DNA from 2 places in the Glaciimonas sp. GNP009 genome. Region 1 is predicted to be linked to the other one. Evidence: predicted binding sites of a transcription regulator. Region 1 holds the regulator's gene; the other holds the start of a gene.
The links. The regulator sigma-54, encoded in region 1, starts transcription at its own class of promoters, with help from an activator protein. The targets are predictions, from matches to a motif close to TGGCANGNAANCTGCTTT.
Positions count from the first base shown of each region.

Region 2: ACXX82_RS02715 (collagen-like triple helix repeat-containing protein) is a predicted target of sigma-54. The motif match lies at 2,882-2,899, and genes of this name have one in related genera.

Region 1 covers NZ_JBTGUV010000004.1:1,845,367-1,857,507, forward strand. Annotated here, with positions in the region: gene ACXX82_RS09030 (monovalent cation:proton antiporter family protein) at 1-87, opposite strand, end outside; gene ACXX82_RS09035 (S8 family peptidase) at 601-3,099, shown strand; gene ACXX82_RS09040 (KpsF/GutQ family sugar-phosphate isomerase) at 3,426-4,478, shown strand; gene ACXX82_RS09045 (KdsC family phosphatase) at 4,478-5,050, shown strand; gene lptC (LPS export ABC transporter periplasmic protein LptC) at 5,047-5,649, shown strand; gene lptA (lipopolysaccharide transport periplasmic protein LptA) at 5,723-6,262, shown strand; gene lptB (LPS export ABC transporter ATP-binding protein) at 6,264-7,016, shown strand; gene ACXX82_RS09065 (RNA polymerase factor sigma-54) at 7,043-8,530, shown strand; gene hpf (ribosome hibernation-promoting factor, HPF/YfiA family) at 8,664-9,017, shown strand; gene ACXX82_RS09075 (DUF4197 domain-containing protein) at 9,376-10,074, opposite strand; gene ACXX82_RS09080 (deoxyguanosinetriphosphate triphosphohydrolase) at 10,360-11,541, opposite strand; gene aroKB (bifunctional shikimate kinase/3-dehydroquinate synthase AroKB) at 11,563-12,141, opposite strand, start outside.
Region 2 covers NZ_JBTGUV010000004.1:360,945-373,085, reverse strand. Annotated here, with positions in the region: gene ACXX82_RS02730 (phosphomannomutase/phosphoglucomutase) at 1-158, shown strand, start outside; gene ACXX82_RS02725 (GumK N-terminal domain-containing glycosyltransferase) at 322-1,488, shown strand; gene ACXX82_RS02720 (acyltransferase family protein) at 1,509-2,567, shown strand; gene ACXX82_RS02715 (collagen-like triple helix repeat-containing protein) at 2,948-4,936, shown strand; gene ACXX82_RS02710 (response regulator) at 5,093-5,518, shown strand; gene ACXX82_RS02705 (EAL domain-containing response regulator) at 5,541-6,833, shown strand; gene ACXX82_RS02700 (MraY family glycosyltransferase) at 7,053-8,213, shown strand; gene ACXX82_RS02695 (Nramp family divalent metal transporter) at 8,453-9,775, shown strand; tRNA gene ACXX82_RS02690 (tRNA-Gly) at 10,244-10,319, shown strand; gene ACXX82_RS02685 (MSMEG_0569 family flavin-dependent oxidoreductase) at 10,507-11,838, opposite strand; gene ACXX82_RS02680 (MSMEG_0570 family nitrogen starvation response protein) at 11,924-12,141, opposite strand, start outside.

The DNA of each region.
Region 1 (12,141 bases):
TGGTGGCAAGTGGAACATACGAAACGCCACGACACCTAATACCGCGGATCCGAGTAACAAAATAGTCAGTTCTAAACCAGAAAGCATGCTTGCTCAGTTCTTAATTAATTAACAATAAAAATAATTTCACGACTTAATCTACACAGCGATGGTGTTGTATGTCGCATTGCATTGTCTTAAATGATACGGACAATTTTTGCGATTGATAATTCGTTTATACCTTAGAAATCAGTGTCATTGATGCCAAAATCTTTTGGCCGCATTTGCGTAATGAACGTTTATCGCAAGAGACATTCCGGTGGTGGCTCTTCAGAGGCCGAGAGTATTCCACATAAAAACAAGACACTTTCTCTGCGATTCAGGCTGGTTGTCTCCTAGCCTGCTGCAATACAAAAACTGATAATTCCGGGGCTGGTTCAAGCTATGTCCCGCCAATGAATGCGTGGCGTCAAATTGCCGCAAAAAACTGGCTTAAACGTAACTGAAGCCGTTTTAAGCCAGCCAAAAACTCCCGCCGACTTTGTTACTAAAGCCGTTTAAACGTACGCCAATGCGACGCACGGGTTCGCTTGCGACCTATTAAAGAAAATTGTTACCATCATGCAAAATACGTTCACGAAACTATTTCTATGCGCCACGATTGGCGCGCTATTCTCAGGACCGCTACACGCGAAAGAGGTTGAGCCGACCAGCATTACCGTGCTCTTACGCGCCACCATTACTTCACTAGAGTCGCAACAGCAATTACCTAAAAGAACCTCCGCTGCACTACACCAATTAGAACAAATTGCACCGCGTCTCAATGCAATATTTCCTGTGCCGATGACGTTTTCAGCCGATGAGATAGCCGCAATGGAGCGGCACAATCTGACGCGCTATTACGCAATCGATACCAGCGGTAAGTCAAACGATGCCGTAAATGAAATGTTGGCGGATTTAAGAAATAACCCGCTAGTCGAGTCGGCCCAAGTTGCACCGGAATTAGCACGTCAAGACGAGAATTTTGTCGTTGCTGGGGTGCCGAAAACAGATGCAAAACAAAGTACCGCAGGATCCAACGCCACTCCCGATTACACTTCGCGCCAGCTTTATATGCAAGACGCAACGTCTAAAGGCGGATTTAAACTGGGCGGCTTGAATGCGATTGCGGCGCGCGCTTATCCTGGCGGTGACGGGGAATACGTACGCATTATCTCAACTGAATGGAACCATTGGTCTTATGATCACGCTGATTTGCCTCGTCCCTTTCTGCAACACGGGGAAGTGGCGGAGCGCGCCCCGAACTCCCATGCCACGATGAGTGCGGGAATTATGTTTTCGAAAGACAATGGTTTTGGTACCACAGGATTTGTGCCAAAAGCGCAAGCAGGCTATAGCAAATTTTCTCAGCCAGGAGGAGGAAGCTTGTTTAATCTGGGCCAACATTTACAACCAGGAGATGTAGTCCAGGTTGGCATCCACTTTGGGCCGCCGTTGCCCATTCCAATTGAAGTCTGCGATAAAGAAAATCGTTACGCTTGTTTCTTACCCATTGAATCGGTTCAATCTGTGGCCGATGAAATTAGCTACCTAACGCAAGAAAAGGGGGTGCATGTCATTATTGCTGCCGGCAACGGCAATATCAACCTCGATCACCCTTATTTTAAGGGTCGATATGATCGCAATCTGAATGACACTGGGGCTATTTACGCCGGTGCGGCAAATCCGGGAAGTGGACAACGCGCCAGTTTCTCAGAGTATGGAAGCCGGGTTGATCTCTTCACTTGGGGCGGAGACGTTACAACCACGTCATGCAGCGGTAAAGACTGCTCCAACGACATTTACAGCCATACTTTCTCCGGCACGTCTTCCAGCAATCCGATCATCGCAGGTGCTGTCGCACAAGTTCAAAGTATTGCATTTGCCCACGGACTCGGGGCTATTTCACCTAAAAAAATGCGCCAGGTATTGGTAGATACGGGACATCCGCTGCCGTCTCCTGATGCGCAGCGCCCGATTGGCATGCAACCGGACGTGCAAGCTGCGGTTGAGTTGTTGTTAAATAAAGGCGAGCCGCCGGTAGATATTGATGTACCGGAAGCGGTTGTCAAAGCAGATATACATGCTGTTTCAACCACCAGCACCTCCTTTGCCTATCAACTGGACGGTAGTAAAAGCCAAAACGCGACGACGTATCAATGGAAAATGTTGAGCGGTCCTTTTTCGCTACGCCATGCAAATAAAGCCATTGCCGAAGCGGTCGTGAACACACACCAGACTGGCGAAAGCATCTATCAACTCACCATTACCAACAAAAAGGGTGTGCAAAGCAGTTCCACCATGAAAGTAAGTGTAGTAGCCACGAACGTAGAAATTGTCGGTCCGACGTCAATCGTACAGGGGCAAGCAGCGAATTTGAAGGCCGCACCAAACTTTAAAGGCGAAGCTGGTACACCCCCGGTGTATAACTGGAAAATTCAGGATGCAACTGGTGCGGGAGTGTTGCAAGGCGCGCAGCAGGAATTGACGCTTTCAACATTAGCCGCCGGCAGTTATCAGGTAACAATTGATGTCTCCAGCAGCCATGGCGGACGTAAAGCGCACGCTGAGCAAAAAATTACTGTGAAAAAGTCGGAAGAAAGTCGACCACCGGTCGTCGTCGTTAGCGGTCCCACGCAAGCAACAAGCGGCACTTCGGTGAAGTTAGACGCTGCGGGCTCAAGCGCTGCCGATGGCGGCAAGCTAGCTTATAGCTGGAAAGTATCGCCTCCACTGGCATTCATAGCGGATGGCGCGCAACTCACTTTCACTGCTCCTACACTGGCACAGGAGACACAGTATCACTTCACCGTCACCGCAAATGACGGAAAGTTGAGCGCGCAGAAGAACCACACCGTAATAGTGAAAGCAGATGACGTCGCACCAATACCAGTGGAAGAATGCAAACCATTGTGGAAGCAAAGTCAGAGCTATCAAGGGGGAGATATGGTCCAGCATAACGGTCGCATCTATCTTGCAATGTGGCATTCGCAACGGGAACCGGGCGATCCGGCTTATACCGATACCATCAATCAAGGTTGGGGCTTTGAGTGGGCTGATCGTGGGGCATGCAACCATTAATGGTTTGATTGCGCTGTCGTGCTGGCTACGCAATCTCGCTCATCAAGTATTCACCCGGCATCCGCTAGGCGAGCCTGCGATGGGCAGGATAAGCATCTAATACTGTGTAACAGCGCATAGAAATGCGTCAATCCTGATGTGGAAAACATGTTTGCTTAGTTATTGCTCAACAATTGCATGATTGATAATTAATTTAATAATTAATTTAATAATTAAAATGATTATCCGACGCTGTACGCAACACCACCGTGCAATATGTCGATATTAATTGCACCATAATGACACTGGCAAGTTTTTTGCTTTAGGAATTCGTTTATACTTTCGAGATGAGTGTAATCCATGCCAAAATCTTGCCAAAATCTTTTAACGCCAAACGAGCGCTTGAGCTCGCGTGTCAAACGCTACAAATCGAAGCGGATGCAATAATTGCGCTAAAAAACCGCATTTCTGACAGCGCCGGGATGTCTGCCGACAGTGCAATGGGGGCCATTGAAGCTCCCTTTGCGCAAGCGGTCGCACTATTGTTGAGCTGTACCGGTCGTGTCGTTGTTTCTGGTATCGGCAAGTCCGGTCATATAGCCCGAAAAATTGCCTCAACGCTGGCATCGACCGGCACACCGGCCTTATTCATTCATCCCGCCGAAGCCGCCCATGGCGATCTTGGGATGGTGACAGAAAATGACGCTTTTATCGCTATTTCCAACTCCGGCGAAACCGCCGAGTTAATGGCGATCGTGCCGATCGTTAAACGCATGGGCGCGACGCTAATTGCGATGACCGGCAATGACCACTCTTCCCTTGCACAGTTAGCAACAGTTCATCTCAACGTCAAAGTAGACCAAGAGGCGTGCACCCTTAATCTTGCGCCAACTGCAAGTACTACCGCGACCTTGGCGCTAGGTGACGCGCTGGCGGTAGCATTGCTGGATGCGCGTGGCTTTCGTGAAGAAGATTTTGCTCGCTCCCATCCTGGCGGCGCGCTCGGCAGACGCTTACTGACCCACGTGCGTGACGTTATGCGCAGCGGTGCCGATATTCCTGCGGTCACCGCAGAAGTATCGTTATCGGCAGCATTGCTCGAAATCACACACAAAGGTATTGCCATGACGGCAATCGTGGACGATAAATTTCACCCTGTCGGCGTATTCACCGACGGCGATCTGCGACGCCTAATTGAACACGTACAGGACTTTTCCAAGCTGACAATTGCCGACGTGATGCATGCTAATCCGCGTACTGTTGGCCCTGACCAATTGGCAGTTGATGCTGTACAAATCATGGAAGAGTTCCGAATTAACCAGTTGCTGGTGGCAGATGCCGATGGCAAACTGGTCGGTGCGCTACATATTCATGATTTGACCCGTGCCAAGGTGATTTGATGGTAGCCGCCCCCAATACTATTAACATACCCGCAGAAGTCATGGCGCGCGCCGCCCAAATCAAGATGATGATTTTTGACGTCGATGGCGTGTTGACCGATGGTGGCATATTGTTTGGTCCCGACGGAGAGGCAATAAAACGTTTCAATGTACTCGACGGACTCGGCATCAAATTACTCCAACAAGCAGGGATTATCACCGCCATTATCAGTGCGCGCAGCTCAGCCATCGTCAGCCGTCGGGTGAGCGATCTCGGCATTACGCACGTCTATCAAGGCGCGCATAACAAAAATACCGCATTTGCCGCGTTATTGGCCGATACCAACCTTACCCCAGATGTTTGCGGTTTTATTGGCGACGACATCATTGACCTGCCTATTTTGACGCGTACCGGTTTTGCTGTCAGTGTCCCCAATGGTCATCAGGAGGTCAAATCGCGCGTTCACTATGTTACGCAGGCAAACGGCGGGCAAGGCGCTGCGCGTGAAGTCTGTGATTTAATTCTGCGTGCGCAAGGCAAGTACGCCGCCGCTTTGGCACAGTATTTGACCGGCGTCATAGAGGCGGCATGAAAAACCTGCGGTCAACTTTTCGCCTACGCTTCATGCTGCTGCTGACGGTGTGTGTGGCACTCACTCTCGGTAGTTTCTGGATCATGGAAGTGATGCGTAAAAATACAGAGCAATTATTGCCGGGTGCGCCGCGTGTTGCGCCTGATTATTACGTCGAAAATTTTAATTATGTGCAACTCGCACTTAATGGTCAGCCACGCTACAACATCTCAGGTCAACGCCTGACGCACAATCCCGCCGACGATTCATTTGACGTGATTCTTCCCGTCATTCGTAGCCTTGATAAACAACAACCGCCGATGACCTTGCGCTCCAATACTGCCAAAATCGAAGACAACAACAGTAAAGTGAATATGTACGGCAATGTGAACGCAGACCGCTCAGCGACGCCAAAGTCGTCAAAGCTTCATTTGCAGTCCGAGTACCTTCAGCTATTGCCAGATGATGACATTATGACAAGTAACAAGGCGGTCGAAATCACGATCGATCAGTCGAAAATGACCGGTGTTGGTATGTATGCCAATAATGCGACTATGCAATTACGCCTATTAAACAATGTCCGTGGCACCTATCGCGCAACACCGCGGCAGACTAAATAACTCACATGATTACCGGATAATCCTATTGAAGCCATTGTTGCTTTTAGTGCCAGTATCCCCTTTCAGGATTTTTATGAAACGTATTCTATTTTTAACCCTACTCGCGCTGCAACTGACTTGTATTTCAGGTGCCCATGCTGAAAAAGCTGACGCAGATAAACCATCCAACGTAGACGCAGACCAGTTCACGCTGGACGACGTAAAACAAGTAAAGATATTCACCGGCAAGGTGATACTGACCCGCGGCACGCTGATCATGAAAGCCAACAAAGTCGTCGTCACGACGGACCCATCAGGCTATCAATTTGCCACCTTATACGCACCTCCCGGTGGCTTAGCCACGTTTCGCCAAAAGCGCGACGGCGGTCCTGACTTATGGATCGAAGGTGAAGCTGAGCGAATTGAGTACGACGATAAAACTGAAATCGTTAAATTATTTTCGAAAGCGCAAATGCGACGTCTGCAAGGGACCAAAGTCACCGATGTTGTAAACGGCGAATTCATCTCTTACGATAGTCGCGTGGAGTTCTACTCGGTCAGTAACAATGTTTCCGGCAATAGTCAACCTGGCGCGGGCCGCATCAAAGCAGTCATCCAGCCGAAGAGTAAATAAGATGACCTCTACAAATTTAAGCACCTTGATCGTTAAAGGGCTGCAAAAAAGTTATGGCGCGCGCCAAGTAGTCCGCGATGTCTCTTTGAAAGTAAATAACGGCGAGGTCGTCGGCTTGCTTGGTCCTAACGGCGCTGGAAAAACGACTTCTTTCTATATGATCGTCGGTCTGGTGCCATCGGATGGTGGAACAATTGATTTAGATGGCGTTGACATCTCGCGTTTACCGATTCATCAACGCGCGGTGCTTGGCCTGTCTTATCTGCCGCAAGAGGCCTCTGTTTTTCGCAAGCTAACGGTCGAAGACAATATTCGTGCGGTACTTGAATTACAGCGGCCAAACGGCAAAGCACTGACCAAAGATGAAATCTCGGACAAACTCGATTCACTGCTACAAGAATTGCAAATTGAGAAATTGCGGGAAAATCAGGCATTATCTTTGTCCGGTGGAGAGCGACGACGAGTTGAAATCGCCCGTGCTTTAGCCACCAATCCGCGCTTCGTGCTTCTTGATGAGCCGTTCGCCGGTATTGATCCTATCGCCGTTATCGAAATTCAACGTATCGTCAGGTTCCTTAAAGAGCGCGGCATCGGTGTCTTGATCACCGACCATAATGTGCGCGAAACGCTCGGCATTTGTGACCGGGCATACATCATCAACCAAGGTAGCGTGCTAGCCAGCGGCAGTCCAGACGACATCATCGCCAACGAATCAGTGCGACGAGTTTATCTGGGTGAACATTTCCGCATGTAACGGATTCAACGGATTCCCTAGCGCCCATGAAACAATCTCTCCAACTCCGTACCTCGCAGCATCTGGCGCTAACCCCGCAATTGCAGCAATCGATTCGATTGTTGCAATTGTCTACGTTGGAGTTACATCAGGAACTTGAACATATCCTTTCGGATAACCCGTTACTGGAACGCCTCGACGATCCCCTGGACAATTCAGTGCGATTACTCGCCGACGGGGCGATCAGTACCAGTGCCTCAACAATGGATGCGCCACCAGGTGACAGTGAAGTAAGCAGCTCGCCAACTGAGCCTGAGGGCGGTGGTGAAGCGCCCGAGTCTGGCGAAAACAATCAAGAGAACGGCAATACTGACAGCGAATGGAGCTTTGACGACGTTTCCCGAACCTCCAAAGCCCCAGATGATGAGGATTCACGACCACAATTAGAAGCCTGCGAATCGACGTTGCGCGAACATTTGCTCAAACAAATGCGTGAAGCTGTTGATCAGCAACGCGACCGTGCATTGATCGAGTTGATCATTGATGCGCTTGATGAAAACGGCTACCTGGAGGAATCACTAGACGATATTTTTGCACGTCTTCCAGAGCAACTTGATATCGAGATAGAAGAATTGTCGATGGCCTTGAAGATGGTCCAAAGCTTCGACCCAACTGGTGTCGGAGCACGCAACGCGTCAGAATGCCTCGCATTGCAAATCAAAGCATTTCCCAAAGTAGCGTTCGTCACACGCCGACTGGCACTAACAATCGTTGAAGGTTATCTGACCTTATTTGCCCAGCGCGATTTTAATAAAATCAAAAAAGCGCTGGAGTGTGATGATGAAGATTTGCGCGAGGCACAAATTATTATCAAAAAATGTAATCCTCATCCCGGCGCGACCTTTGCTGGCGGTGCGTCAGATTATGTCGTACCAGATGTAATTGTCAGAAAAACAAAAAATGGTTGGCAGGTAATGCTCAACAATGACGTTATGCCAAGGCTTCGAGTTAATGCTCTTTATGCCAACATTCTCAAGCAGGGCAAGAGCGAGGGATCACTTAACTCGCAGCTACAGGAGGCAAAGTGGCTGATCAAAAATATGCGTCAGCGCTTCGATACCATACTGCGTGTAGCGCAGGCAATTGTTGAGCGTCAACGGAATTTTTTCTCACATGGGGCGGTTGCTATGCGACCTCTTGTGTTGCGCGAAATAGCTGATACACTAGGATTACACGAGAGTACTATCTCACGTGTAACTACTCAGAAATACATGCTCACCCCACACGGGATGTTCGAATTAAAGTATTTCTTTGGCAGCCATGTTGCTACAGAGGCAGGTGGAGAGGCTTCCTCAACGGCGATACGGGCGTTAATCAAACAACTGATAGGAGCGGAAGATTCTAAAAGTCCTTTCTCTGACAGCAAGATTGCCGACATGCTCGCGGAACAAGGTATGGTAGTGGCCCGTCGCACCGTCGCAAAATATCGCGAAGCTTTACGAATTCCGCCGGTCAATTTGCGTAAATCTTTATAGCTGTTTGCTTGTTTGCACAAACGTCGCTGTGTTCTGACTGATTGATTTATGGTTGATGAATAAATTGGTGATTCAACACTGAATTAATCGTCCCGGTCCGAACCGCCAACGACACACTTGATAGGAGCGCTGTATGAATTTCACAATTAGTGGGCATCACCTCGACGTAACTCCCGCCATTCGCGAACACGTGCTAAGCAAATTGGAGCGTATCAAGCGCCACTTCGATCAGGTCATAGATATTAGTGTGATCCTGACGGTAGACAAAATCACAGAGAAAGAAAAGCGTCAAAAAGCCGAAATTAATCTGCGCGTTAAAGGCAAAGACCTGCATGCCGAGAGCATTGCGCATGACCTTTACGCCGCCATCGATTTGTTAATCGACAAACTCGATCGACAAGTGATTAAATATAAGGACAAATTGCAGAATCATCAACATTCGGCAATCAAGCATCTACCTGAGGATTTGCCCATCGCAGCAACGTGATGGACGGGGTTCTCTAATGCGGTCAACGTAAGTATTGCTCAATAAATAAATTGAAAAATACTATACTGACAAATGAGCAAGGGCGCAGTTAATGCGCCCTTTGTCATTTTAAAATTATATTACTTACACACGCCCTGCCCGAATATGTTCGTAACACTTTGCATCGTTTAGCAGTGTTCGGAGGCATCGCCGAATGTCTCGAACGCAACCGGGTACACCTCAAACAGCGGCCAAAACAAATAACTAAGCAAGAAGCTTTATAACGTCACTCTCAAAAGAGTTTTCATAAAGTCGCCAGACCCGTAACTTTCCCAATTCGGTCCACATCAAAAATACCATGACGATGGTATGCCGCAGCCTATTGCTTTAATGCGCCAAAAACTTTTCCGATAATTGCACTGCCAGCACCGATCGGATCACGTCGAATCGCTTTTTCCTCTTCCCCTATCATGTAAAACAAGCCATCCAAGGTGCGCTGCGTGACATAGCCTTCAACAGTCGCCGCCTGACCTGGCACAAGACCCGTTTTACTGACCAATCCCATCGTCGAATTGTATTGTGTGGATACACCGTTACGGTCGGTGATTTTCTTTACTATCGGGAGAAATTTTTCTCCTAACGGGGTGGCAGTTTTCTCTCTGAAAAAATCGGTTACCGATGTGTCGCCGCCACTCAGAATATTCTTCGCATCCGTGACCGACATGGATTTCACCGCATTCAGGAGCAACGGCTTCGCCAATGGCACGGCAGACTCTGCGGCATGATTCATCGACACGACCAGATCATCCAGTTGTTGGCCCTTCCCTGTCATTTTAAGCAGCGGTCGTGCTTTCTCTAGCATCCCTGGCAATCCGATTTTTACTTTATCGTTATTTAAAAATCCGTTTTCGACGCCCAGCTTGGCAACTGCAACGTCCGCGCCTTTATTGAGCGCCGCCTTCAGTCCTGAGTTGGCATCCTGATTGCTCAAATCCGCCAAAGAAAATGCCATCGCGGCGGTAGAGACTAAAGAGATCACCAGACCTAAACGTAATGCCGGTTGAAAGATAAATTTCATGTAAAGTCCCTTTTATAAAGACGAAAAAGCAAACAAAAACACGCGCAAAAATATATAAGAAACATCAGCTGATCACTTCGCCGATCATCCTGTCAATGCAGCCATTGATCCAACTCAATAAAAACAGCGGTGCATTTTTATGTTCGTATGAGAATAACGCGACGACATGTATTGACAGAAAGTACGATAAGACGTTCAGATATAAAAACGTATATTGCTATGTATCATCGCATTGATATCTGCTGCGCCATCACGCAATGACGTAACGCGATTCAACAAAGGAGATTATAAATGTCCATCATCGACCAGAAACAACCGGCGATGTTCACGTATTGCATAACGATCGGTCATCCCCGCGATGTAATCGGCGACTTGACGCGCTTGCAATTGGACACTATCAACCTGTGGATCAGGGAGCCCTGGCTGCGTAACAGCTTGTATTAACTGATAATCCGGCGGCAGCAAAGCCGGTTCATTAACAAAGCAGTCAAATAACTCCACCACAATCCGCCTGGCCTTGCTGGTCATCCGATTGACTAGATAATGGCGATAAAGATTTTCACGCAAGAACTGTTTCAGTGCAATGGCCTCACGCGCCATTGGGTCCGAGAAAGCAATCAGTGGCGCCGCATCCCGCACGTCATCGACCGTCTGCGGTGCAGCAGCTTTAATGCGTTCACGCGATGTATTGATTAAATCGTTGATCAAGGCATTAATCATGCGGCGCACAGTTTCGTTGATCGCACGGCGTCCACGTAGTCCGGGAAAAGTCGTTTCGACCTCGCGATTATGACGTGCAAAAAAATCAATTTGCATCATCTGGTCAAGTGTCAGCAGTCCCGACCTTAAGCCGTCGTCAATATCGTGATTGTTATAGGCAATTTCATCCGCAAGATTGGCAACCTGCGCTTCCAGGCTGGGCTGTTTGCGCTGGAGGAAGCGATGACCAATATCGCCCAATCTTTTGGCGTTAGCCACTGAACAGTGCTTCAAAATACCTTCGCGCGTTTCAAACATCAAATTCAAACCGTCGAATGCGCCGTATCGTTGCTCCAGTTTGTCGACCAGTCGCAGACTTTGCAGGTTGTGCTCGAAGCCACCGAAGTTATTCATACAGGCGTTTAGGGCATCTTGTCCAGCATGCCCAAAAGGCGTGTGACCAAGATCGTGCGCTAACGAAATCGCCTCCACCAGATCTTCGTTCAGTTGCAGATTTCTGGCGATAGAGCGGGCGATTTGAGCAACCTCAATACTATGCGTCAGCCGGGTACGAAATAGATCACCTTCGTGATTAACGAATACCTGCGTTTTATATTCTAGCCGACGAAAGGCTGTGCAATGGACAATGCGGTCACGATCACGTTGAAACTCAGTGCGGGTGTTGGGCGCAATTTCGTCAAACAAGCGTCCCCGTGATGTCGCTGAATGTGCAGCATACGGTGCAAGAGACGCTTCTTGATTTGTCATGGGACGGCGCTAAGCGGGTTATTAAGCGATGGATTTAGGGGGATTAACGGACGGATTAATTGATGGGTTAACGGGCACAGTCGATAATTGTTGTATCGTCGCCAATAGTGGTTCCTGTGGCACCGTGCTAACCAATGATCCACCCAGTTGATTCATTAAAATGAATTTGATTTGACCATCTTCGTTTTTCTTATCGACCTGCATCAACTCAAGCCAGCGCCCTGCACCAAGATTCGGCGCGGCAGTTGGTAAGCCCGCCGCCCGCACTAACGCGCTCACGCGATCACGTGCAACGGCATCGATATAACCCAGACGGTGTGATAATTCAGCCGCCATGATCATGCCACAGCCGACCGCTTCGCCATGCAACCATACGCCATAACCCAGACCGGATTCGATAGCGTGACCAAAAGTATGTCCAAAATTCAAAATCGCTCGCAAACCACCTTCGCGCTCATCCTGTCGTACCACATCAGCTTTGATTTCGCATGAGCGCTGGATAGCGTAAGCCAGCGCTGCGCTATCGCGCGCCATCAATTTGCCAATATTCGCCTCGAGCCAATCGAAAAATGCGGCGTCAATTACCGCGCCGTATTTAAT
Region 2 (12,141 bases), 1.5 Mb from region 1:
AATATCCGGATGGCTTTGGATTGGTGCGGGCATCGAATACCACACCGGTGGCAGTCATGCGTTTTGAGGCCGAATCGGAAGATGCACTAGCGCGCATACAAGCAGAATTTAAGCGGGTGATTCTGATGGAAAAACCGGATGCTGTTATGAACTTTTAAATAATACCCTTATTACAAAGTTTAATGCCGAACTTAATCCGCAATCAGACGCCTAACTGATGAAGTATTTCTGTGAATAGATGGCAGATCAACATGGCACCAAGATGTTGAGCAATGCCTTTAAGTATCACCACCAAGCAACGACGAAAAATTGTATTTTTCTATGCCCGGTCAGATTAGAACGCCAAGCAAGAATTTACTTCTAGAAAGATACACAATGCGATCTCTAATGATTACTGCCCACGACTATCGGTCCCGAAGAAGGGTGAACGTACATTTTATTGCAGCTGAATTAAAAAAATATGGTCCTACCAGTTTTTTTTCTTGCCAATACAGTCTACTATCGCAGTTAAAATCCGACCCCAGAAAATCGCTAAATAGTCTCGCAAATAAAGTAGGTTTGCGCGATGGCATCCACTGTTTTCTATGGAAGACATTTATCCATCCATTCAATACGCGTAAAAATATTTTCTCTCCTATAGAAAAATTTTTATTTAAACGATACGTCAACAATCCCAATCCTGTCTTGGTCGAATGGATAGAGCAAGCGGATGTTGTAATCTTTGAAAGTGGAATCGCTCCAATTTTTTTCGATCTTGTAAAGCGCCTGAATCCGCAGGCAAAAACCATTTATCTTGCTTCTGATGACCTTGCTACGATTAATGTTGCATCGTATGTTAAGGAAATTTTTACGGAAGTCGCGCCAAAAATGGACGCGATTTGCCTCACTTCTCGATTCATGGCTGATGAGATGCCGAGTCTGGATAATTGTTATGTAGTACCACACGGCTTTGATTTTTCGGTCGAAGAACATGCTGATCCATCTCCTTATGGACCCGGTCTGACTGCGGTATCGGTGGGATCAATGTTGTTCGATCCAGATTTTTTTGTAGTGGCATCAAGACTTTTTCCTGAAGTGACTTTTCATATTATTGGTTGCGGTATGGCGGCGCATCCTGACTTTGGAAAAAACGTTGTTGTGCATGATGAGATGCCACATCTCCTTACGCTGCCATATATCAAACATGCAACCGTAGGAATAGCACCTTATCGATCAGAAAACGTTCCACGCTATCTTTCCGATACCTCAATGAAGCTGATGCAGTATGACTTTTTTGGTCTACCTGCCGTGTGCCCTGATGGCATCGTAGGGGATTTCGTCTCGCGCTTTGGATATCAGCCCGGCGATGCAGATTCTATTTTCCGCGCGCTACGCAGCGCGCTGGGTACACCACGTTTGCCCCCTCATAAAGAGCATTTAAGCTGGTCTGCAGTAGTGGAAAGGCTATTGGCGCCAGATAAGTTTTCCGACACGAGACTGGTTTCGTGAGTGATCTAGCGGGAAATATTGTGACTGCTAGCGCAACACGTAATGTGCCAGCACAGAATCATTATGGTTTTATCGACAATGCTAAAGCTATTGGTATTGCCCTTATTGTTCTCGGACATAGTAGAGGTCTTCCGGATTATTTGTCGCATTTAATCTTTAGTTTTCATGTCCCGTTATTCTTTTTTATTTCCGGATTTCTGATTAAGCCGACTAAATTAGAGGCGACTATTGTCAGTAATTCAAAAAAAAGTTTACAAAATATAGGGATACCTTATGTGCTCTTTTTTTTGGTTGCTTTTATTTACTGGCTGGTGACACGTAATGTCGGCATCAAGGCACTGCTTTATGCAGGGAATACTTGGTACGGGCCGGTGGTAGGATTTTTTAGCGGACTTGAGTCTGATCTTTACGTCGATCCTCCGCTTTGGTTTTTTCCGTGCTTTTTGCTGACGGTCATCGCCTATCACGCCTCGCGCAAATTATTGACAACGATGACTTCCACTTGTCTGTTTGTGGTTCTGGCGTTTGCCATCTCAATGCTGTGGAAGTTTGTACCTTATAGATTTCCTTTGGGATTGGATAGCATGTGGATAGGGCTTGCGTTTTATGCCATCGGACAATGCGTCCGAGATAAGGATTATTTCACTCATATTAAGCGAGTGTATTTTATTTTTACTTTTATTGCCGCATTTGGATTACTTGCTTTTGTAGTGTCTAAAACTGGCTCGGTCGACCTGGCTAACATGCATTTTGGTGTGTGGCCTTCACTCTATTTTCCAATCGCATTGCTAGGGATTATCGCCACCTTTTCTGTTTCCAGGCTATTACCGTCGTCGATAGTCAGTAAATGGCTTTCAGAAAATACGTTAACGATTTTTCCATTGCACTTCATTTTTTTTAGTTTTATTCGTGGTATGGCGATTTCTTTGCATTTGATTCCGAAAAATTATAACTATGGTATTGGATGGAGTGTGGTGAGTAGCGCTCTAGCGATCCTGCTTTGTATTCCAGCAGTATATATATTGCGCCGTTTGCCGTTACCGACAGATAGTTTTGGCCGTAGCCGGGTGGGTAAATAGGGTGCGCTTTTAACCATATAAAGGTCTCTGGCATTAATTTTTCAGTGTAATTCCTTTAGAAAAGCGTGGTTTATAAAGTAGAACAAATCCACTTTTTTGTATTTGAAAAGGCAACGAATTTTCACGCCAGGGAATACTGATGTTCCTTGATGTAACGTAACGTGTTACGTCCAAAAATAGATATTTTCCCGATTAAAATTGCGCCCTTAAAAATTTGCTAAAGAATCGTTAGTGATTGATTTTAAAAGCATTTATTTAAAATTTGTACAAATTTCTACTTATTAAAACAAGCTAAATTTTCTGATATTTTCCTCTGGTATGTTATTTGCATTAAGGACCCCAAAGCAGGCGTTTCTGCATTACCAACCCGGGGAAATATCATGAAAACATCACAGAAAAGAAGCCTAATCGCAGTATCACTATTGTTTGCTGGTTTGTTATCGGGATGTGCTGGCAACGGTACGATAGGCAAAATCGGTGGAGCGAGTAGTGGTGGCACAGCGGGTGGCACGGCAGGTGGTACTGGCGATGCTTCAACTGGCGGCACGGGAGCTGGGGGGGGTACAGGTGCAGCTGGTACAAATGGTAGCAATGGCACGGATGGTGCAACCGGCGGCACAGGCGCAACTGGCGGCACAGGCGCAACTGGTGGTACAGGCGCAACTGGCGGCACAGGCGCAACTGGCGGCACAGGCGCAACTGGTGGTACAGGCGCAACTGGCGGCACAGGCGCAACTGGTGGCACTGGTGGCACTGGTGGCACTGGTGGCACTGGTGGTGGAACTAACAATTTAGTTAAGTCGAATCTTCTTTCTAATACAGGCTCAGTCGTATCAAGTATCGGCACTGCAGTAGGTAGCCTAGGTACGACGTTGACTAGTCAGTTGCCATTAACTTCTGGCATAAGTAGTGGCTTGAATGGTGTTGTCAGCAATGGTAGCGGCGTCCTGACAACGCTAGGTGCTGGCGTGACAAACGGCCTTGGTCAGATCGGTACTGCAACAGATCCAGTGGGTATCACCGTCGGTAGTGTTGGTGGTGTGGTCGGTAAGGTTGGCGACACAGTCCAAAGCGCCGGACAACTGGTGATTGGATTAGGTAGCGATCAGCTTTCAGTTCTGGCCCCGGTCACCACACCGGTTGGTGGACTGGTGGTCGCTGTTGGTGGTGTTGTAAAACAAATCGCTGTGCCATTAACGACTACATTGACGACAGGCCCGGTCCAGCAGGTTACGCTGGCATTAAGCACAGCGATTGTGCCTCTTACCAGCACGGTTAATACAGTAACGCAAGCAGTTGGCAATACTACTGGTCTTAACCAGCCGGTTAACGGCTTGCTCATCGCGGTTGGCAGCGCCGTCGTTGCTGGTGGCACGCAACTGAGCGGCATTAATACGCCACTATCCGCAGGTTTGGGCGGTGTCGTGACGACTGTGGGTAGCACTGTGATTGCTCTCGCTAACAACAGTTTGACCAATAGCTTGCAACCGTTATTGGGTAACCAGGTCAATGGTTTGTTCGCCGGTCTTGGCGGCTTAGCGGGCGGTGGTACCAATCCATTGTCGCCAGCGACAATTCTTCTTAGCTCTCTGACAGGCGGCTTAGGCGGCGCTACAGGGACCAATCCTTTAGGGTCGTTGACTAGTTTGATTACAGGTGTAACTGGCACTGTAGGCGGCTTGCCAGGGGCTCCTGGCGCGGGATCGCTGTCGTCGCTAACAGTGTTGGTAGGGAGCTTGACTGGTACGTTAAGCGGCGTTGCTAGTCCTGGCGCCGGTTCTCTGGCACCAGTCACCGGACTGATCAGTGGCTTGACTGGTACGTTAAGCGGCGTTGCTACTCCTGGCGCTGGTTCTCTGGCACCAGTTACCGGACTGATCAGTGGCTTGACTGGTACGTTAAGCGGCGTTGCTACTCCGGGTGCCGGTTCTCTGGCACCAGTCACCGGTCTGATCAGTGGCTTGACTGGTACGTTAAGCGGCGTTGCTACTCCGGGTGCCGGTTCTCTGGCACCAGTCACCGGTCTGATCAGTGGCTTGACTGGTACGTTAAGCGGCGTTGCTACTCCGGGTGCTGGTTCTCTGGCACCAGTCACTGGGTTAGTTGGCACGTTGACTAGCACATTGACTAGCGTCACTGGCTCAGCAGGAGCTGGTTCGTTGTCTCCTGTGACAACAGTGGTGAGTAGTCTGACCAGTGTGTTGAGTGGCGTCGCTACTCCTGGTGCCGGTTCGCTGGCGCCGGTTACTGGACTAGTCAGCGGTTTGACTAGCACATTGAGTGGTGTGACTGGTACTTCTGGCGCGGGCGCGTTGACACCTGTGTCAGGTCTACTGACCGGATTGCTAGCTGGCCTGCCTGCAAAATAAACAATGTGGTCATCGCAAAAAAGCCTTGGCTTATCACGAGGTTTTTTTGCGACTAAGAGTCAAACGGAACGTCAATAAATTATACAAAAAAGTCTCCGGAACTATAGCGCGTTGCTAAGGGCTCGCCCTAAACGACAAAAATACCTATCGCTAAAAATGATGAAAATACAGCCTGGAATTCTCGTTGTCGAAGATAACAAAATCCTTCAAAAACTGATTGTTCATCAGTTAAAGAGGATTGGTTTCGACGCCGTAAAAGTTCTATCGAACGGTGCGGAAGCAATATCTTGGCTATCTAGTAATAGCTGCAAGATTATCTTTACAGATTGCCAGATGCCGGTCATGGATGGATACGAAATGACTGAAAAAATCAGGCAGCACGAGAAAATTACCGGAGCGCATTTGACTATTATTGCGGTTACTGCAAATAGTACGGAGGGAGGCAGGGAGCGTTGTCTTAGGGCTGGAATGGATTGTTATATTGCGAAACCTGCTTCTACGGCCTCTCTCAAAGAGGTTCTGCAATGCTGGTTGGAACCTGATATTGAGTTGACTTCCGATATCAGCCCAGTGTTGATCTGAACGGCTAACCTAGATTGGTCTTATGAAAATTCCCTATTCTATTTTTTCTAACCAAAAGATACTGGTTCTTGAAAAAGATCAAAGTCAGCGTGCCACTCTAGTGATGTATTTGAAAGTTCTAGGAGTCGGTTTTGTGGCCGAAGCAGCTGATGCGCAACAGGCATTAGCGCTGCTTGATGGTTATGCCGAGGAGTTTGATTTCACGATCTGCGATTTACGGATGGGCGGCATGGATGGAATAGAATTTCTCCGTGAAGCGCCCCGTGCAAAAATAGGTCGAGTCATTCTTTCATCAGCGTTGGAAGATGATCTACTGTGTTCTGCAGAAGAAATAATATTAAGTTACGGCATACGACTTTCTGGTCGGATCATTAAGCCAGTTAAATTCTCAAATTTCAAAAATCTCATATCGCCGACCTTGCATCCACAAAAAGCTGAATATGTTTTCCGCAAGAGAGTGCCGTTTCAGTGCTGGTCTAAAGAAGATCTGAGTACCGCTTTAAAACGAGGGCAATTCGTGCCCTATTTTCAACCAAAATTAGACTTTGCTACGCGCACGCCGGTCGGTGTTGAGGTTCTTGCTCGATGGATGCATCCAGATCAAGGTGTGATTCCTCCGTCGCAATTTATTCCTTTGATGGAATCTGCGGGTCTGATTGACCAATTGACTGAAGATCTGCTGTGCAACGTGCTTGAGTCCACTAAAAAGTGGTATTCGATTAGGCCGGAAATCAGTATTTCTATCAATGCATCACCGTTAACCTTGGAAAATACTGCGATACCGAACAGATGGTTGGCCATTGTGAAGGAACATCAGATAAATCCTGAGCGTATTACTATCGAGGTCACCGAGACAGCGCTTCCCAAGGACTACAAAGGATTGCTGGAAAGCGTTACCAGATTGCAAATGCACGGTTTCGGATTGTCGCTCGATGATTTCGGGACAGGTTACTCCTCATTGCAGCAATTAAGCCAGATGCCGTTTAACGAAATTAAAATCGATCAATCGTTTATCGCGTCTGCGCGAAAAAATAAGCGCTCGATTCTAATCCTCAATTCAATCGTTAATATGGCGAAAAATCTTGATCTTCGAACAGTTGCAGAAGGCATCGAATCTGAGAGTGACGCGACTTTTTTTCAAGAACTTGGCTTTGATGTAGGGCAGGGTTATCACTTCGCAAAACCAATGTCTGGGGATGACTTGGTCCGCTGGCTATCGAGCGAACAATCGGTTGCACAAAAAATACCTCAATTGTTCTCGTTACCGAAAATGGCACAATTCACTCAAACCCATAAAGCGATGAGATGGGTGTGATACGCATATTTGGCCCCGACTTTTAATCACGGCTCGCGTTAGTAAGGTTGATGAGATTGCTGACGCTGGCTAGTTCGGAGAAGTAAGTAAAAAGTGCAGTGGTGAGATGAATGCGGCGCTAAAAATCGGAACTGAAGCGCTGATATTAGTTACCCCGAACCGGTCTTTTTTAAGATTAAACCTGAGATCAATTAAGTTAACTCCAAAATGGCTGGCGCAATGAACATATTGAATATGGCTTCTTTCGGTGTTGCTGCTGCGATTCTCAGCTTTGCGACCAGTTTGTTGATTGTACTTTCACAAAATTGGCACGGTAAGCATTCTTTAGATCACGATCTTTCTGCGATACAAAAAGTCCATACAATAGCAGTCCCGCGCATTGGCGGGATCGCTGTGATGACTGGCCTCATTTTTTCAGCCATTTTTTTTGCAATCATTAGTCCGTCTCTTGTTAAGCCAATCAACATACAAGACGTGTTTTCACTCCTGCTTGCCAGTTGCCCTATTTTTCTGGTTGGTACGTTGGAAGATCTGACAAAAAGAGTATCGGTCAAGGCGCGCCTGGTAGCCAGTATGGTTTCTGCATTTCTAGCAAGCTGGTTATCTGGTGCCATCATTGATGGTCTGGACATATGGGGCTTCGACGCTTTATTAACAATCGTTCCATTTGCTATTCTTGTGACCGCTTTCGTGGTCGCTGGCGGGACCAACGCTATCAATATAATTGACGGTTTTAATGGCATCGCGGCAACCGTAGTTATTATTATGTTGGCCGCACTTGGGTATCTCGCATGGCGGTGTGGAGACGTGTTGGTGACCCAGTTGGCGTTGTTGATTGCGGGAGCTGCCTTCGGCTTTTTGGTCGTTAATTACCCGACAGGACGATTATTTCTCGGAGATGGCGGGGCTTATCTTTTGGGTTTTTTGGTTTCCGAGGTCATGATATTGCTACTTATACGCAATCCTTCGATCAACGCATGGCAGGTATTGGCAATCTGTGCGTACCCTATTATTGAAGTGCTATATAGTATCTATCGTAGGAAGATCGTCCGAAAAATGAGTCCCGGACATGCAGATCGCCTGCATCTTCATGCCCTGATTTATCGTCGTGTCGTGTGTCAAATGCTGCGTCATAACCCTGCCAGGCCATGGCTACGTAATGCGGCGGTGGTGTGCTTTGTCGGCACTTGGGTGGCGGTCATGTCATTCATTGCAGTTGTCGCTGGTGATACGATAGTGAGTGCTTTAGTTATCGTCGCGCTGCAAGTTGGCTCGTACCTTGCGATCTATGCGCGCCTGGTGCGAGGGCATTGGCGCTGGTATACGGTTAGGGTAGTTTCTGGCAGCTTGTTGATCGTCCCGGATATCAAAATACCCTAGCAGATCGTTTGTTCACGGTGTTTGGGTGTTTTTGTTATGGATTGGTTTTCAAGCAAAAACGATGGTAAAACTCGTTAGTTGTAAAGGAATATCTACCCATGCTGGGACGTTTGCAAGAGCGGGTAGGGTGTTTGGCATAAAGTCGTTACACTAGTGATGCATTATTTGATAGGCTTCAAACCATCGCAGAGCACCAGCCTTGCGATTGAATCAAATTCATCCTCGTGTACTGAAAAACTATGTTTGGTTTACCTACTACGGCCACTGCGCCATTCTGCCCGTCTGAAGTCGTCGGTACGGTAGCAGTTTCTCCCACTGCACCGCTATGGCGAAAAATAGTCCGCTTTACTGGTCCAGGTTTGTTGGTCTCAATCGGTTACATGGACCCCGGAAATTGGGCGACCGATATTCAGGCGGGATCACAATTCGGCTATAGCTTGCTTTTTGTGGTGATTTTGTCGAGCCTTGCTGCGATCGTGTTGCAGTGTCTGAGTATGCGACTCGGTATTGCCACCCAAAAAGATCTAGCAGTGCATTGCCGCGAACAATACAGTCCACGTGCGGGCAAAACTCTGTGGTTTTTTGCTGAGGTTTCGATCATCGCGTGTGATGTTGCCGAGGTATTGGGAAGCGCACTGGCGTTCAAGTTACTGTTTGGCGTATCGCTGGTGACTGGGGTATTGCTGACGGCATTTGATACGATTATCGTGCTCGGTCTTAAAGGAAAAGGCTTTCGGCAGATTGAGGCAATCATTCTTGGTTTGATTCTCACCATCAGTGTTTGTCTGTTTGCCGAACTGTTATTTGTCAAGCCAGACTGGAGCGCCGTCGCCGCTGGCGCGATCCCGTCGTTAAAAGCGCTGGCCGGCCAAGAACCGCTTTATTTGGCTATTGGCATTCTTGGTGCGACGATCATGCCGCATAATCTCTATTTGCACTCTTCGATTGTCCAGACTCGCGTGGTTGAGAGTAATGATCGCAGCCGGCAGCAGGCGATCCGGTTTTTACGTCTGGATACGATATTTTCCCTGATGGTCGCGCTAGTGATCAATGTCGCTATTCTGGTTTTGGCTGGCGCTGCCTTTCACACCAGCGGTAGTCACGTTGCTGTGGAAATCGACGAAGCGTTCCACTTACTAGACCCGATTGCGGGCACCGCCGTGGCAGGTATTTTATTTGGCGTGGCCTTGCTGGCCTCAGGCCAAAGCTCGACATTTACCGGAACAATCGCAGGCCAGGTCATTATGGATGGTTTTCTAAAAATAAAAATACCCTGCTGGCAGCGCCGCTTGATTACACGCAGCCTGGCTTTGGTGCCGGCATTGATTGGTGTAATCTTGTGGGGCGAACATTCTGTGGGACGTTTGTTGGTGATGAGTCAGGTCGTATTGAGCCTTCAATTACCTTTTGCCATGTATCCGTTGATTAAGCTTACTAGTCGCCGCGACTTAATGGGAGTCTTTGCCAATTCGCTGACAACCTCGGCGCTGTCATGGATGTTGTTCGTTGTTATTTCTGCAGCGAATATCTGGTTGGTTTTACAGGCATTTGGGATGCAATAGCCCATTGGTCTATGGAGATACCGCTTGTGCGATGGTGTCTTTCCCTAAAGAAATTGCGGCAATAAAAATCGTCGAAAGATTTGCGCGCGCAGCTTCCGGTAACGCGAGAGTCGCCTCAGTGTCGAAAATTTACATAAGATTTCTTTGCGCTGTTGATTTTTTGGATGATTCAGTGTGATAATTAAATTATCGAAATGTGATGAGGGATTTGTCACCACATTGTTGAATGTTGTGTTTTAACGCTATATTTACCATTGTGAAGACATTTTTTATCAAGTTTGAATTAGGTGTTGTGCGTTTGTTGAAGGGCTGCTATACTTCGGTCCTTCGTTAGTTAGCTTTAAATGTGTTTTGCGATTTTAAGTAAAGCATAGCCGATACAAGAGTAGATTCACCTTTCGCCGAGGTCACTCTCCAGATAGGTTTGGATTTCGGGAATCTCCTCCTGTATCGGTTAGCAAAGAAAACGCGGGAGTAGCTCAGTTGGTAGAGCGATACCTTGCCAAGGTATAGGTCGAGAGTTCGAGCCTCTTCTCCCGCTCCAAAATAAGAAAGGAAGCCCAAAAGGCTTCCTTTTTTTATTGTTGGTTTGGTGCAGTTAATTCCCCGGTCAGCCAGCCAGAGCTGCGCTTTTGTCCTTCGGTTTAGTTCTTATTTTTTATCTTTACTTGAATCTGTCTCGTCCTAATATTTAAGTTGATGGTCAGTGAGCGCAAATTTGATGCGTAATTTTAACAATTAAGCGCTGATTTATTTTGCACTTCTAGTTGTGTTGATTGCACAGATATCTTCATGGTAGGCAGGTTTTTATCGCGATGTCGGACAATGTGTTCCAGCAAATATCCGGCATCTCGTGCAATGCCCGAAAATCGTCCCGATCCCCATGTGTATTGCCAAGGCAAGCCAAGAAAATACAGCCCCGCAATGTCTGTCACGCCGCGCGTGTGGCCCGGATAGCCGCGTGCATCAAAGATGGTTTCTTCGATCCAGCTAAAATCGGTACGGAAGCCGATGCACCAGATGACCGCGGCAATGTTATTGCTGCCCATATTAAGACGTTGCGGCGCATCCGCTGGTGGCTCCCAGAGCGGCACGTAGCGTGCTTCCTTTGGTGCATCAATGGCATTGTCGGCGATAAATTTATCGATATTGTTTTTGATGTTTTCGGAGACCGCATCGGCACTGTCGAGGTTATTTTTTAATTCGCTGCCGAACGTTGCGATACCATCGGCGAACGTCTCGAAGCGACCATATAATTGCATTCCTTCCAGCGCAAATTTGCGCAAATCAATATCGCGTCCACCGTCACGTCCAGTGACGTAGTGATTGGTTTTTTCGCGCACGCCCGTGCCAAGCGGATGGCGCTCAACGGGAAGGTCGTAATACTTCATGTGGTCAAGCCATTCCACCACATCCTTGCCACGATAGGTGCGTGCAACGCGCGGTGCATCACCGACGCATAAGTGCACGCGGCGGCCGGTGAGATGGAGATCCTCAGCTATCTGGCAACCGGATTGTCCTGTACCAACGACCAAAATATCGCCAGGTGGAAGTGACTCAGGATTGACGTAATCAGACGAATGTAATTGCACGATGTGATCGGGTAATTTTTCTGCCACGCCTGGGATTATTGGTATGTGATAACCACCGATGGCAACCACAACCTGATCAGCTGTCAGGTTGCCTTTGGTTGTTTCGATTTCAAACACGTTTGCAGCATTGCGAAGCAGCCTTGTAACTCCGACGCCCTCGGCGGCAGGTGGTTCGAATGAGGCGACGTATCGGTCAATGTAGTCGACGATATCATCTTTTTTCATGAATCCGTACGGATCGTTTCCAGTATAAGGAAATCCCGGTAGTGTGCATTGCCAATTGGGTGTCACCAGACAAAATGTGTCCCAGCGTTCGCTTCTCCAGGCGTGGCCGATACGGTTCTTTTCAAGAATAAGGTGGTCAATGCATTGCTGCTTCAGGTTGTAGCTCATCGACAATCCGGCTTGGCCACCGCCGATAATCAATACCGAATAATGATTGTCTTGCAATAATTGAGGTGAAGTATTCATATTTATTCTCCAAATGCTGATTGGATAAATGACGGATAAGGGATCAAGCGAATGGTCAATCGCAAAAAGAATGAACAGTCAACCGTCACGGGCGAAACGCTTCGACAATGACCAATGCGTTTTCCTGATCTTCAAACCGGCTGGCAGTGCGTTCTATTTGACCAAGTTGATCCATCGCGGATGAGCACATGTAGCCAAATTTTTGCTGCACACGCTCGCTCGCCATGGTTAATGCGGCGCGACTACGTTCTACAAAATCGGGGATTGGATAACTTTTTCCGACTTCCAGATAATCTTTGATGA